3 regions of the Paenibacillus sp. A14 genome follow, and region 2 is predicted to be linked to each of the others. Evidence: riboswitches for the same ligand, from Rfam matches in the RefSeq annotation. Region 2 holds a riboswitch; each other region holds the start of a gene.
The links. A riboswitch is a leader RNA that binds a small molecule or an ion and turns the genes downstream of it on or off. The one in region 2 is predicted to bind cobalamin.

Region 1 (3,746 bases), on a different contig from region 2:
GACGGCTATGGCATTTATGCTTGCGCAGCGGGCTTATCTGAAGCTATTTCTGATCACGAAAGTGGAACAGCGCAGGGGTTACGGCTATCAAATGCTGGAGGAATTGAAAGAAGAGTTCAAGCCGTTCGGCTACGTACCGCCGCAGAGCGAAATCTACCGGGCCCTCCACGAACTGGTGCAGGAAGGGATTCTATACAGGACCAAGCATTTGAAAGGCAATGACCCCAGCGTCGATTTCCAAGAGATCGTGCTGTACCATTTTACCGACGATGGAGCGGAAAAAGCCAAACTCTACAAAAAGCAGGTCAAAGCGGATCTTGACCGCTGCATCGGCATGCTGAACAAAGCGGTAGCGGATAACTTTAATTAATTTTAGTTGAAACTAGTAGATCCCGATAAGATTACTGTTGAATTATCCGGCGACATCCGTTAGTATTGAGTTCATACTTAAAACTGCATAATGTGGGAAGAGGTGCTTCAGCCGCGGCTGAAGCTTAAAAGGGAAGTCCGGTGAAACGCCGGCGCGGTCCCGCCACTGTAACGGAGGAGCCGTCATGCGAGAAATGGCCACTGATGTCGAAAGACACTGGGAAGGCAGCGTGATCGGCGATGACTCCGAAGCCAGGAGACCTGCCTTTTCCGGCAACACTGCTGTACCTACGGGAGATAGGGAGGTGTTAGAGATTCGATCCATCGGACAATTATACGAAGGTCTTCTTTAGCATTGCCTAAAGAGGGCCTTTTTGATTTCTTGCCGCATTTATTGCTATTTTCGAAAGACATATGTTGAGGAGGCTTATAATTATGGGTAAAATATCGAGCGGAAATTTGGGTTTCCCCAGAATCGGCAAACAGCGGGAATGGAAAAAAGCGATCGAAGCGTACTGGAGCGGAAAATTGGAGGAGGCGGAGCTTCACCGCCAGTTAGCCGAAATTCGCAGCGAACATTGGAAATTGCAAAAGGGGAAAGGGATCGATTGGATTCCGGTGGGGGATTTTTCCTACTATGATCAGGTTTTGGATACGGCCGTAATGTTCGGACTTGTGCCCGAACGCTTTGAATACAGCGGCGGACCTGTTCCGCTCGAAACATACTACGCGGTGGCCAGAGGCAGCAAAACCGCTGCTGCCAGCGAAATGACCAAATGGTTTAACACGAACTACCATTACATCGTCCCCGAGCTGGGAAACAGGGAGCCGGAGCTTACGGCGAATCTCCCGCTCCAAGCCTACCGTGAAGCCAAAGAGAAGCTGGGAATCGCCGGCAAGCCGGTCGTTCTCGGATTATATTCTTTTCTGAAGCTGTCCAAAGGCGCGTCCGGAAGTCTTCGGGAATGGAGCCAAAAGCTTTTGCCTTTGTACGTCACCGTTTTGCGCGAACTGGACCAGGAAGGTGCGGCATGGATTCAAGTCGATGAACCGGCGCTCGTTACTTTCGTATCGGATGAGGATTTGGCGCTGCTTCAGGAAATCTATAGTGCGATTTCGGCAGAGCTGCCGCAAGCCGGGATCTTGCTGCAAACGTATTTCGATGCCGTCGAACGGTACGAGGAGATTATTGCACTGCCGGTTCGCGGGATTGGCCTGGATTTCGTGCATGGGCGGGAAGGCAACTTGCAAGCCCTTCGGCAACACGGTTTCCCGGCCGGCAAGACGTTGGCTGCGGGAGTGGTGGACGGCCGCAACATTTGGCGGTCCGATCTGCCCGCGGTCCAGGATTTCATCGGCGAGATTGCGGGGCTGCTGTCTGCGGATTCCGATCTGATTGTCCAGCCTTCCTGCAGCCTGCTGCATGTGCCGGTTTCGGCCCAGGGAGAGGAGGGATTGCCGGAGGTGCTCAAGGATGCCCTGGCCTTCGCGGAAGAGAAGCTGGATGAAGTCGCGGCGTTGCATCAGGCGCTGCAAGGCGAAACCCCGGCCCTGCTGGCGGAAAGCCGTCAGGCCCTGGAACGCTTGAACGCGGACCCGTCGCGCAGCCGCAAAAACGTCCAGGAGGCGGTTCGAAGCATCGCGGAGCAGCCTTCCGAACGGATTAGTCCGTTTGAGGTACGTCGGGGGGAGCAGCAGCGCGTGTGGAACCTGCCGCTTCTTCCGACAACGACGATCGGAAGCTTTCCGCAAACCGCCGAAGTTCGTGCGGCCCGTCAAAAATGGCGCAAAGGCGAATGGACGGCCGAACGGTATGACGAATTCATTCGCGAAGAGATCCGCACCTGGATCGACATCCAGGAGGAAATCGGCCTGGACGTGCTGGTTCACGGCGAATTTGAGCGGACGGATATGGTTGAGTTTTTCGGGGAAAAGCTGCCTGGCTTTGCGTTCACCAAAGGAGGATGGGTCCAATCGTACGGCACCCGCTGCGTGAAGCCTCCGCTCATTTATGGCGACGTGGAATTCGATCGCCCGATGACGGTGAAGGAGACGGCTTTTGCCCAGTCCTTGACGAAGAAACCGGTCAAAGGCATGTTGACGGGTCCGGTGACGGTATTAAATTGGTCGTTTGTCCGCAGCGACTTGCCGCGGGAGACTGTAACCTACCAAATCGCCTTGGCGCTGCGTAAAGAAGTAGAGGCGTTGGAAGAAGCGGGCATAACGATGATTCAGGTTGACGAGCCTGCGCTGCGGGAAGGGTTCCCGCTAAAGCCGGCTGACCGTGAGGCCTATATCGATTGGGCGGTCAAGGCCTTCAAAATCACGACATCCTCGGTCCGTGACACTACGCAAATTCATACGCATATGTGTTATTGCGAGTTCCACGACATGATCGATGCGATTCGGGATCTGGATGCCGACGTGATCTCGATCGAGACGTCACGCAGCCACGGGGAGCTGATCCAGAGCTTCGAGGAGAATACGTATCCGCTCGGCATCGGGCTCGGCGTGTATGATATCCACAGTCCGCGGGTGCCTGCCGAAGAGGAAATGATGGCGATGGTCCGCAGGGCGCTGCAAGTCCTCGATCCGGAGCTGTTCTGGATCAATCCGGACTGCGGACTGAAAACCCGCGGGCGGGAAGAAACCGTCGCCGCTCTAAAAAATATGGTTTCGGCCGCCAAGCGCAGCCGGGAAGCGATCGGTTCGTCCGTTTCCGCCAAATAAATAGGGTTTGGCAAACAACATTTGACATAGTGGATATTCCTTTGTTACTATACTAAATATAGTACGAGAATATTAGTTAGCTAAAATAAACTTTTTGGAGGAAAACCGCTATGTCACATGTTTTGTTTATTAAAGCCAATAACCGCCCGGTCGAGCAATCGGCAACGGTCAAGCTGTATGAAAGCTTCCTGAAAACGTACAGAGAAACTCATCCCGATGATCTGATCACCGAGCTGAATCTGTTCGAAGCCGAGCTCCCTTACTACGATAACGATATGCTGAACGGACTGTTCAAGCTGGGCAAAGGGTTGTCGGTTACGCCGGAAGAGCAAAAAGCGGCCGATCTGGCAAACACATACCTGGATCAGTTTTTGAACGCCGATAAAGTCGTTTTCGCTTTCCCGCTGTGGAACTTTACGATTCCGGCGCAACTACTGACCTACCTGTTCTATTTGAATCAAGCGGGCAAAACGTTTAAATACACGGAGCAAGGGCCGGTTGGCCTGATTGGCGACAAGAAGGTTGCCCTGCTGCAGGCGCGCGGCGGCGTTTATTCCGAAGGTCCGGCGGCGGCCGCCGAAATGTCGATGAAGTACATGCTGACCACGCTGGGCTTCTGGGGCATTCAAAACCCGGAAACCGTGATT
Region 2 (3,746 bases):
AAACGGCTCGGCAAGCGGATTGCGCAGCACGCCCTGAAACGCCGCACCCGCAACCGCCAGGGACGCCCCGACCAGCAGGCCGAGGAGCACGCGGGGCAGCCGGACTTGCATGACGATCTGCTCCGAAGCCGTATTCCAGGTCGGCTCGATCCAATGGCCGATGCCCGGAAGGCGATGCAGCAGGATCTTCGCGATCTCGAGGATCGGCATTTTGACGGAGCCGAATCCCACACAGACCAGCAGGGTAAGAATCAGCAGCCCGAGGCCTATAAATCCGTAGCCTGCCAGTTTGGTCCTCACGGCTTAATCAAATCCGGATAAATCGCGTTGGCCACATCAATAAGCCCTTTGGTCACGCGTGGACCGGGTCGGCTCAACAAATTGTCGTCCAATCCGATAATGCGGCCTTCCTTAACCGCGGTGATCTTATCCCAGCCTCCACGGCTCTTGATGATATCGGCGAGCGTCCGGTTGTTCTCGTCAACGACGCTTTTGGCGTAAAGAATAACATCCGGATTCGCCTTGATAATGTTTTCTTCGTTGATTTCGCTCCAGCCGTTAATATCGGAAGCGACATTTTCCCCGCCGGCCAGCGTAATCATTTCATCCATAAATTCGCCCTTACCGACCGTCCATCCTGGCGAGAACTCGATATAGACCTTTTTCTTCTGATCGGCCGGCAGCTTGCCCACCGCTTCTTTTACCTTATCCAGTTCGGCCTGCATTTGGCCGGTTACCTCGCCGGCTTCCTTCTGACGGTCTGTAATTTGCCCGACCAACCGGATGTTCGCCATGACCTCTTCCATCGTTTTCGCGTTGGAACGGAACACTTTCAAACCGAGATCCGTCAGACTCTTCACCGTATCCTCGCCAACCAGGTTCCCCGCCAGCACCAGATCCGGCTGAGCCGCAACGACCGCTTCCACATTAACCTGGAAGCCGCCCATTCTCGGCTTGTCTTTTACGGCTTCCGGATAATCGTCATTGTCGGAAACGCCGACAATCTGCTCGTCCAGCCCCAAAGCGAACAGCCCTTCGGTTTCCGACGGTGCCAGAGACACGATGCGCTGCGGCGCCGATTCGAACGTAAATTCGCTGCCGTACCCGTCTTTTACCGTAAGCGGATAAGTCGTTTTCGGACTCTCTTGGTCCGTTGCGTTCGACGTATCCTTTGGCGTTTCCTGTTGCTGCTGAGCTTGTCCGCCATTGCCGTTCTCCGCGGAATTTTTACCGTTCGCCCCGCAGCCTGCGGTGACGAGCAACAGAATGGCCAGAAGCCAGATCCCCCAGATCTTGGTCCACTTTTTCATCTCTTTCGCTCCTTCTGTGTTCTGTAGTTCTTGACTGGTCTGCCTGACATAAAGCGAAACTTGATGTCTCTTCATGAAGAAAAACCCATCCTGCGGATGGGTTACGTCTACAAAGTTATAGCGGAGCCGTCATGTTCCTGTGCCGGAACGCTCGGGTCCGTCCTCTAAGCAGAACGTCATCCTTTCCTCGAAGGACCGTCTAACATTCCCGTGGGCAGGTCTCCTGACTTCCAGGTACCGACGAACGCCCGCCTTCCCGTCGTACTGTGGCGTAAGACAGTGGCATGCTTGGGCGCGTCCCTGTATACAGTGGCGGGACCGTGCCGGACTTTCACCGGCTTCCCTTTTAACCCTGGGCTCGCAAAACAAGCGGGCTTCGGGACCGACGGGTACTTCTTATTCGCTTGAATCCAGGCGATCTATCTCTTTTGGATTATAGGGGAAAAGCCGTAAACTTACAATACGAAAGAGCGACTCCGCTGTGCGGTTCGTCCAAGTATTCAGCTGGCTCGTGATAAGCCCTCAATCAGCTATGGCATACCCAGATGCTTCGCACAAAAGCCCCCTTCGTTACTTTGGCGAAGCCCTGAATTTGAAAACCCGCCCGCTCCAACTCGGGTTCCAGCTCTTCCGTGGATACGACCACCGAAATGTCGCTGAACCGGCGCAGGCTTGATAGCATCGCCCGCTTCTCTTCCAGAGGAAGAACGGAGCATAGATTGTAAGGCATATCTAAAATCGCCGCGTCAAAATGCCCGTCAATTTCATTCATATCACCGATACTGACAAGTTCTTCGTGCCGGTACCCGAAATGAGCCAGATTTACCCTCGCTCCGCGAATAGCGAGCGGATTAAGATCCCGTCCCACAATCTCGATCCCCATGGAAAGGGCTTCGATCAGAACGTTGCCCATCCCGCAGCAGGGATCGATCGCCCGTATTCCGGCCGTGGCGGGGACCGCGATATTAACCAGGCTCCGGGCCATAGCCGCGGAAAGCCCTGTCGAATAATTCCGGGGCTTATGTTTGTGTCTCTGCCAAATAGGGTCCGTGGGATGACAGACTCCTAGCCTCCATGATTCCCCGTCGTGTAAAAGACCGAACAGGATATCCGGCTGCCGCATCTCCGCCCTGCCCCGGATCCGGGCTCCCACTGTTCTCTCCAACTGACGCTGGTCCTCATAGCTGCAAGGGACTCCGTTTTTAATATATTTCACTTTAAAAGTCTTTCCCTTTAAGTCGATCTTCTCCGCAAGAGTGAGAATCCCCTCGAGGGAGCCGCATCTTCCCAGCACTTTCATTTCCATGGAAATAAAAGGACTCCGATTTGCTCCGATGGCAGTTCCGCTTTCCATAAAAAAATGAGCTCTGGGGGCATATCCGAACAAACTGTGAAGCTCAAGCCTGCATAGTTCGCTCTCGTTCTCATGACACGCGTAGGGGTAGATATAGCTATCGGGCTTCTCGTTCAAGTCCACGTTCCCGTCTCCTTCTTACTTTGCCTCGCTTAGAGCCGATCATTTTCGGTCAAGCAAAAAGACTTAGGTATTCTAAGCATTCACTGAACCATTGTAGCAGAAGAACGGGGCTTAACGAAGACGTTTCGGGAAGGGACCTGAAGAAAGATCGCTCTGCTGCATCTCGGTTAACTGGGTCCAATAACGTTTGGGCATATGGGAAAGCCGGGCCCGGGGATTGCTTCTTTCCCGGACCGCCACCGTATCATAGAACTGCTTCCACAGCCTCCGGTAGGACTTCTCCTCGTCGTCCGGCTCGGGCAATATAAGCTCCTCCATGCAAAATAGTCCCACTCGATCAGCAGGTGGACCATCCTGCCGCTGCATCAATACTTGTCTATGCGTCTTGTCGTAAATCAGAAACGATTCTCCCCGGTATCTATCGCAAAAATGGGGCGCCAGCAGCGGCAGCACCTGATTCTTCGGTTCAATAACGGCGACCAGAACATCGCCATAAACCGCGAACCGGACGAATCCCATATATGCATGGCTCTCCGTCCTTAAATGTTTCACCGCTTTATGGAGCCGATGCACCGTATCTTCCGTCAGCATATCCATGACCGTACGTCCATATTGAAAGCCAAGCCGCAAAAAACGGTACAGCAGCAGTTCCTTATCGGACATGCATGTCAGGAAGCCGTTACGGATCAGTTCCTGCGCCGCCGGACAGATTTTGACACCGATTCCCTTGTAAACTCTGGCCGCCTTTACCGGATCAGTCTCCACCCATACGGCATCGAACAGAACATACAGATTATCTTCACTCGGCCGGATATCCACCGCCTCTTCCTTGCGGTCATAGCTTTCAAACACACAGCTAAGAAAGCCGTCAAAGCTGCCATCATAAATGTACGCCGATTGGCGAGCCCAGTTCATGTTGCAGCCACTTCCGCCACCCTGCCTGCCGCGAGTTCTTCGTC
Region 3 (3,746 bases), on a different contig from region 2:
GTGGCATGAGTAAATTCCTCGCTTTCTGAGCATGGGTTGTTGCCCGGATCGGATCTCTCCGTCAGGCATTAAATCTACAAATTTTAATTCTAAAATTGAAAATATTCAGGAGAAAAGGGGCGCCCTGGAAAGGACGCCGTTGGCACTATTTTGAAAAGGTCTATAAAAATCATCACAGACCATAAATTATACTAGAAACTTAATAAGCTAGAAAGAGAAAGTTGGTTCCCAGAGCACCGCTTTTCCGGAAGCAAGACTTTGCGGAATGTCGATCAGTCTCTGGTTTGAGCTGCCCCGGTATAACAGGGAGGGGTCGCGCAGTTCCTCGACAAAGCGCCCGTCTACCAACACCTGGCAGCGTTCCAGCAGGCGGAATTCGGGCGACCCGGCCTCCGCGTGCTCCGGCGAGGTCAATTCCTCATAGGTATAGCCGCTATAAATCCAGATCGGGACCGGGCCGGCTTCCCCGCGGAGACGGTCGACAAACGCGCCGACTTCCGTCGCGGAGAAAAACGGATCCCCGCCCAGAAGGCTTACCCCGCTCAGCAGCGGGTTGTTTGCAATATCGGCGATGATCTCCGTCTCCCGTTCGGGCGTCAGCGGCTCGCCGTAATTGAAGTTCCAGGTGGCTGCGCTGAAGCAGCCTTTGCAGTAATGGCGGCAGCCGCTGATAAAGATGGCGGCGCGGAGGCCTTCGCCTTCATTGATGGATTCCGGGTAGTAGCCGCAGATGTTCATGCGTCGTGCTTGACCCGGTCCCGGACCTCCGCCTGTTTGGCCGCGTTAAAGCGGGTTTGGAAGTCGCCGGTCAAATAGCCGGTGACGCGGCGCAGGCGGCGGATATGGACATCGTTCTCGTGACTGCCGCAGGAAGGGCAGTTCGCGCCGATAATCCCTTCAAAACCGCAGGCGGAGCAGCGGTCGATCGGATGGTTGATGCTGAAATAGCTGACCTGCTGCGAAAGCGCGTATTGGACGATCTTCAGGAACGCCGCCGGATTGCTGCGGGCGTTGCCGTTCAATTCGATATAGGAGATCGCTCCGGCATTGCACAGGTTGTGGAACTGCGCTTCGAGCTCGATTTTTTTGGCGGCGCTGAGTTTGTAATACACCGGAATGTGGAAGGAGTTCGTATAATACTCGCGTTCCACAACGCCCGGCACAGTACCGTAAAAGGCGCGGTCGCGTTTCGTGAACTTCCCGGACAGCCCCTCCGCCGGGGTGGCGAACAGGGTGATGTTCAGGTTGTGAACCTCACTCATCCGGTCGCAGTAGTCGCGCATGTAGGCGATCAAATCGTAAGCTTTTTTGTAGACCGCTTCATCCTCGCCATGGTGCTTGCCGTACATCGCCTTCATGCACTCCGCAAGACCGATGAAGCCGAGGGAAAGGCTGCCGTGCTTCAGCAGTTCTCCGACCGCGTCATCCGGACCGAGCTGTTCGCCGCCTTCCCATACCCCTTCACGCATCATAAAGTCCGAGGCTTTGGCTTTTTGGGCGGACTGGATCTGGAAGCGGTGCAGCAGGCCTTCCAGAGCAATGTCCAGGTAGTGGTCCAGCTCCCGGTAGAATCCGCGCTCATCGGCTTCCTTCCGCCGGCCCAGCGCGATCCCGTGCTCCAGTCCGAGCTTGACGAGATTCAGCGTATTAAAGGAAAGATTACCTTTGCCGGACAGGCGGTTCCGGCCGAACCGGTCGCTCAGCACGCGCGTGCGGCAGCCCATAGTGGCGAATTCGGTATCCGGATTCTGCGGATCGTAATGCATCAGATTCAGCGGTGCGTCCAGATTGGCGAAGTTCGGATAGAGCCGCTTGGCCGAGCATTCGGCCGCCATCAGGAACAGCTCGTAATTCGGTTCGCCCGGATTCTGGTTGATGCCCTGTTTACACTTGAAGATTTGGATCGGAAAAATCGGCGTCTCCCCGCTGCCGAGTCCCCGCATTGTCGCGGACAGCAGCGAACGGATAACGAGCTGGCCTTCCGGCGAAGTGCAGGTGCCGTAGTTGATGCTGGTGAACGGGATTTGCCCGCCCGCGCGGCTCGACATCGTATTGAGATTGTGGATCAGACTTTCCGCGCCCTGGAGCGTTTCGGTTTCGGTTTCTTTTAACGCGTATCGGAAAGATTTCGGGAACCGCTCCCGGAGATCGCTGCGGCTCATGGTCACCTCACCGCCGAGGTCGGCGGCCGGATCGCCTTCTTCCAAATAATCCAGCCCTTTGCGGAAGTATTTGGCGAAGGACTTGGCCACATAAGGGGCCAGGTCAAAATCGAGCATGTTGGCGGAGACGCCGCCGTATTGGCTGTTTTGCTGCGACTGGAAAATAATCGCGACGAGCGCCATCGCCGTCATGATCGAATTCGGCGGTCTGACACTGCCGTTGCCGGTATTGAAGCCCTCGCGGAGCAGTTTGGCAAACGGGATAAAAATGCAGTTCGTCGTGCCGATGGCGTATTGATCGAGGTCGTGCACATAGACCACATTATCTTGGATCGCTTGAACGAGCCGCGCAGGCATCACGAAATGGTTGGCGTACCATTTGGCGTATTCGCTGCCGAACTTGCTCATTTTGCCCGAGAAGCTTTCCCCGTTCAAATTGGCGTTTTCGCGCAGGACTTCCAAATTGGAGCTGGATACGATTTCCTCGCCCAGATTAATAACTTCATCCAGCATTTGTTCCTTGGAGGTACCTTTATTTGTATTTGTAGTGAAATGGTTGAGCAGTGCCATGATAAAATCTCCTTCCGATTCACAATTAGAAATAAAAAAGCATTTCCACCCCCAAAGAGGTCGAAAATGCCCGGTTGCGCTCTTTGAAAACAGCACGTCGCCTTTGCGGCGCGCCAGAATGACTTATATGTATGGCGGCAAGCGGACACCTTGGCCTGTACCTCGCAGGGCTACTCGGGTGCCATCCAGACGGGCAGGTCTCCTGGCTTCCGGACCTTCCGGCTCCTTCCCGCGGACAATGGCGTCTGCAGTGGCATATGCCGGAGGATGCTGATCTATAGCTAGTGAGACCCGGGGGATCGCACTCTCTATAAAGCTTCCGGTTACAGTGGCGGGACCGCAGCGGATTTGCACCGCACTTCCCTATTAAGCCCCGGCATCGTGCTTGTGCCGGTTCACCCGTCTGTACACTATATTTGGTTGATGCTGTATCATAATAACCCAATATATTGTGTTTGTAAACGGGCGGATAACAGAATTTGAATTTGAAAAACAGCTGAAAAACAGTCGAAAGCAATCAGGATGCGGGGAATCGGGGACGAAAAAAAATAGTAGATTTTGAGGCAAGATTGTGGCGATGATGAGGTAAGCGTTTGCTAGTTTGGGAGGGGAGTAAGCGGGGGCGGAGGGGAGTCCGTTGTCTGCTTGCGGTGGGTTGTTTCGGGTGGAGGTGCACTAACGCGTAACGGAAATAATAGCCGCTACTGTGTCCGATAAAAATGGAGACCGGCCGTTTTGGCGCAAATAGCGGTTATAGTTTGCGTTAGATAAAATCGGAGGTTCGATTGCCCACCGCAGAGCGAGTCTTTATCACAAGCGACGGACCTTTCGACCTTTACCGATTGAATTCCGGGTCCCGAACTTGTTACAATAAATAAAAAATCCGGTTAGCGGAACAACGGGAGGTTGTCACATGGCGATCGCGGAAGTTACGGTCATTCCGATCGGTACAGGTTCCACCAGTCTGAGTTCATATGTTGCCGAGCTGCAGCGGGTACTTGAAAAGCAGGAAGG

Region 1: linked by a shared signal. The riboswitch ahead of metE (5-methyltetrahydropteroyltriglutamate--homocysteine S-methyltransferase) and the one ahead of V4U88_RS13285 (ABC transporter substrate-binding protein) in region 2 are both predicted to bind cobalamin.
Region 3: linked by a shared signal. The riboswitch ahead of V4U88_RS18955 (anaerobic ribonucleoside triphosphate reductase) and the one ahead of V4U88_RS13285 (ABC transporter substrate-binding protein) in region 2 are both predicted to bind cobalamin.

Annotation. Positions count from the first base shown of each region.
Region 1 is NZ_JBAGJD010000003.1:140,981-144,726, reverse strand. It holds gene V4U88_RS08610 (helix-turn-helix transcriptional regulator) at 8-370, shown strand; cobalamin riboswitch at 454-652, shown strand; gene metE (5-methyltetrahydropteroyltriglutamate--homocysteine S-methyltransferase) at 805-3,099, shown strand; gene V4U88_RS08600 (FMN-dependent NADH-azoreductase) at 3,210-3,746, shown strand, end outside.
Region 2 is NZ_JBAGJD010000004.1:396,838-400,583, reverse strand. It holds gene V4U88_RS13290 (FecCD family ABC transporter permease) at 1-300, opposite strand, end outside; gene V4U88_RS13285 (ABC transporter substrate-binding protein) at 297-1,310, opposite strand; cobalamin riboswitch at 1,507-1,712, opposite strand; gene V4U88_RS13280 (TRM11 family SAM-dependent methyltransferase) at 1,837-2,787, opposite strand; gene V4U88_RS13275 (TIGR03915 family putative DNA repair protein) at 2,899-3,702, opposite strand; gene V4U88_RS13270 (putative DNA modification/repair radical SAM protein) at 3,699-3,746, opposite strand, start outside.
Region 3 is NZ_JBAGJD010000007.1:160,164-163,909, reverse strand. It holds gene V4U88_RS18965 (ribonucleoside-diphosphate reductase subunit alpha) at 1-7, opposite strand, end outside; gene nrdG (anaerobic ribonucleoside-triphosphate reductase activating protein) at 208-738, opposite strand; gene V4U88_RS18955 (anaerobic ribonucleoside triphosphate reductase) at 735-2,675, opposite strand; cobalamin riboswitch at 2,908-3,150, opposite strand; gene V4U88_RS18950 (MTH1187 family thiamine-binding protein) at 3,646-3,746, shown strand, end outside.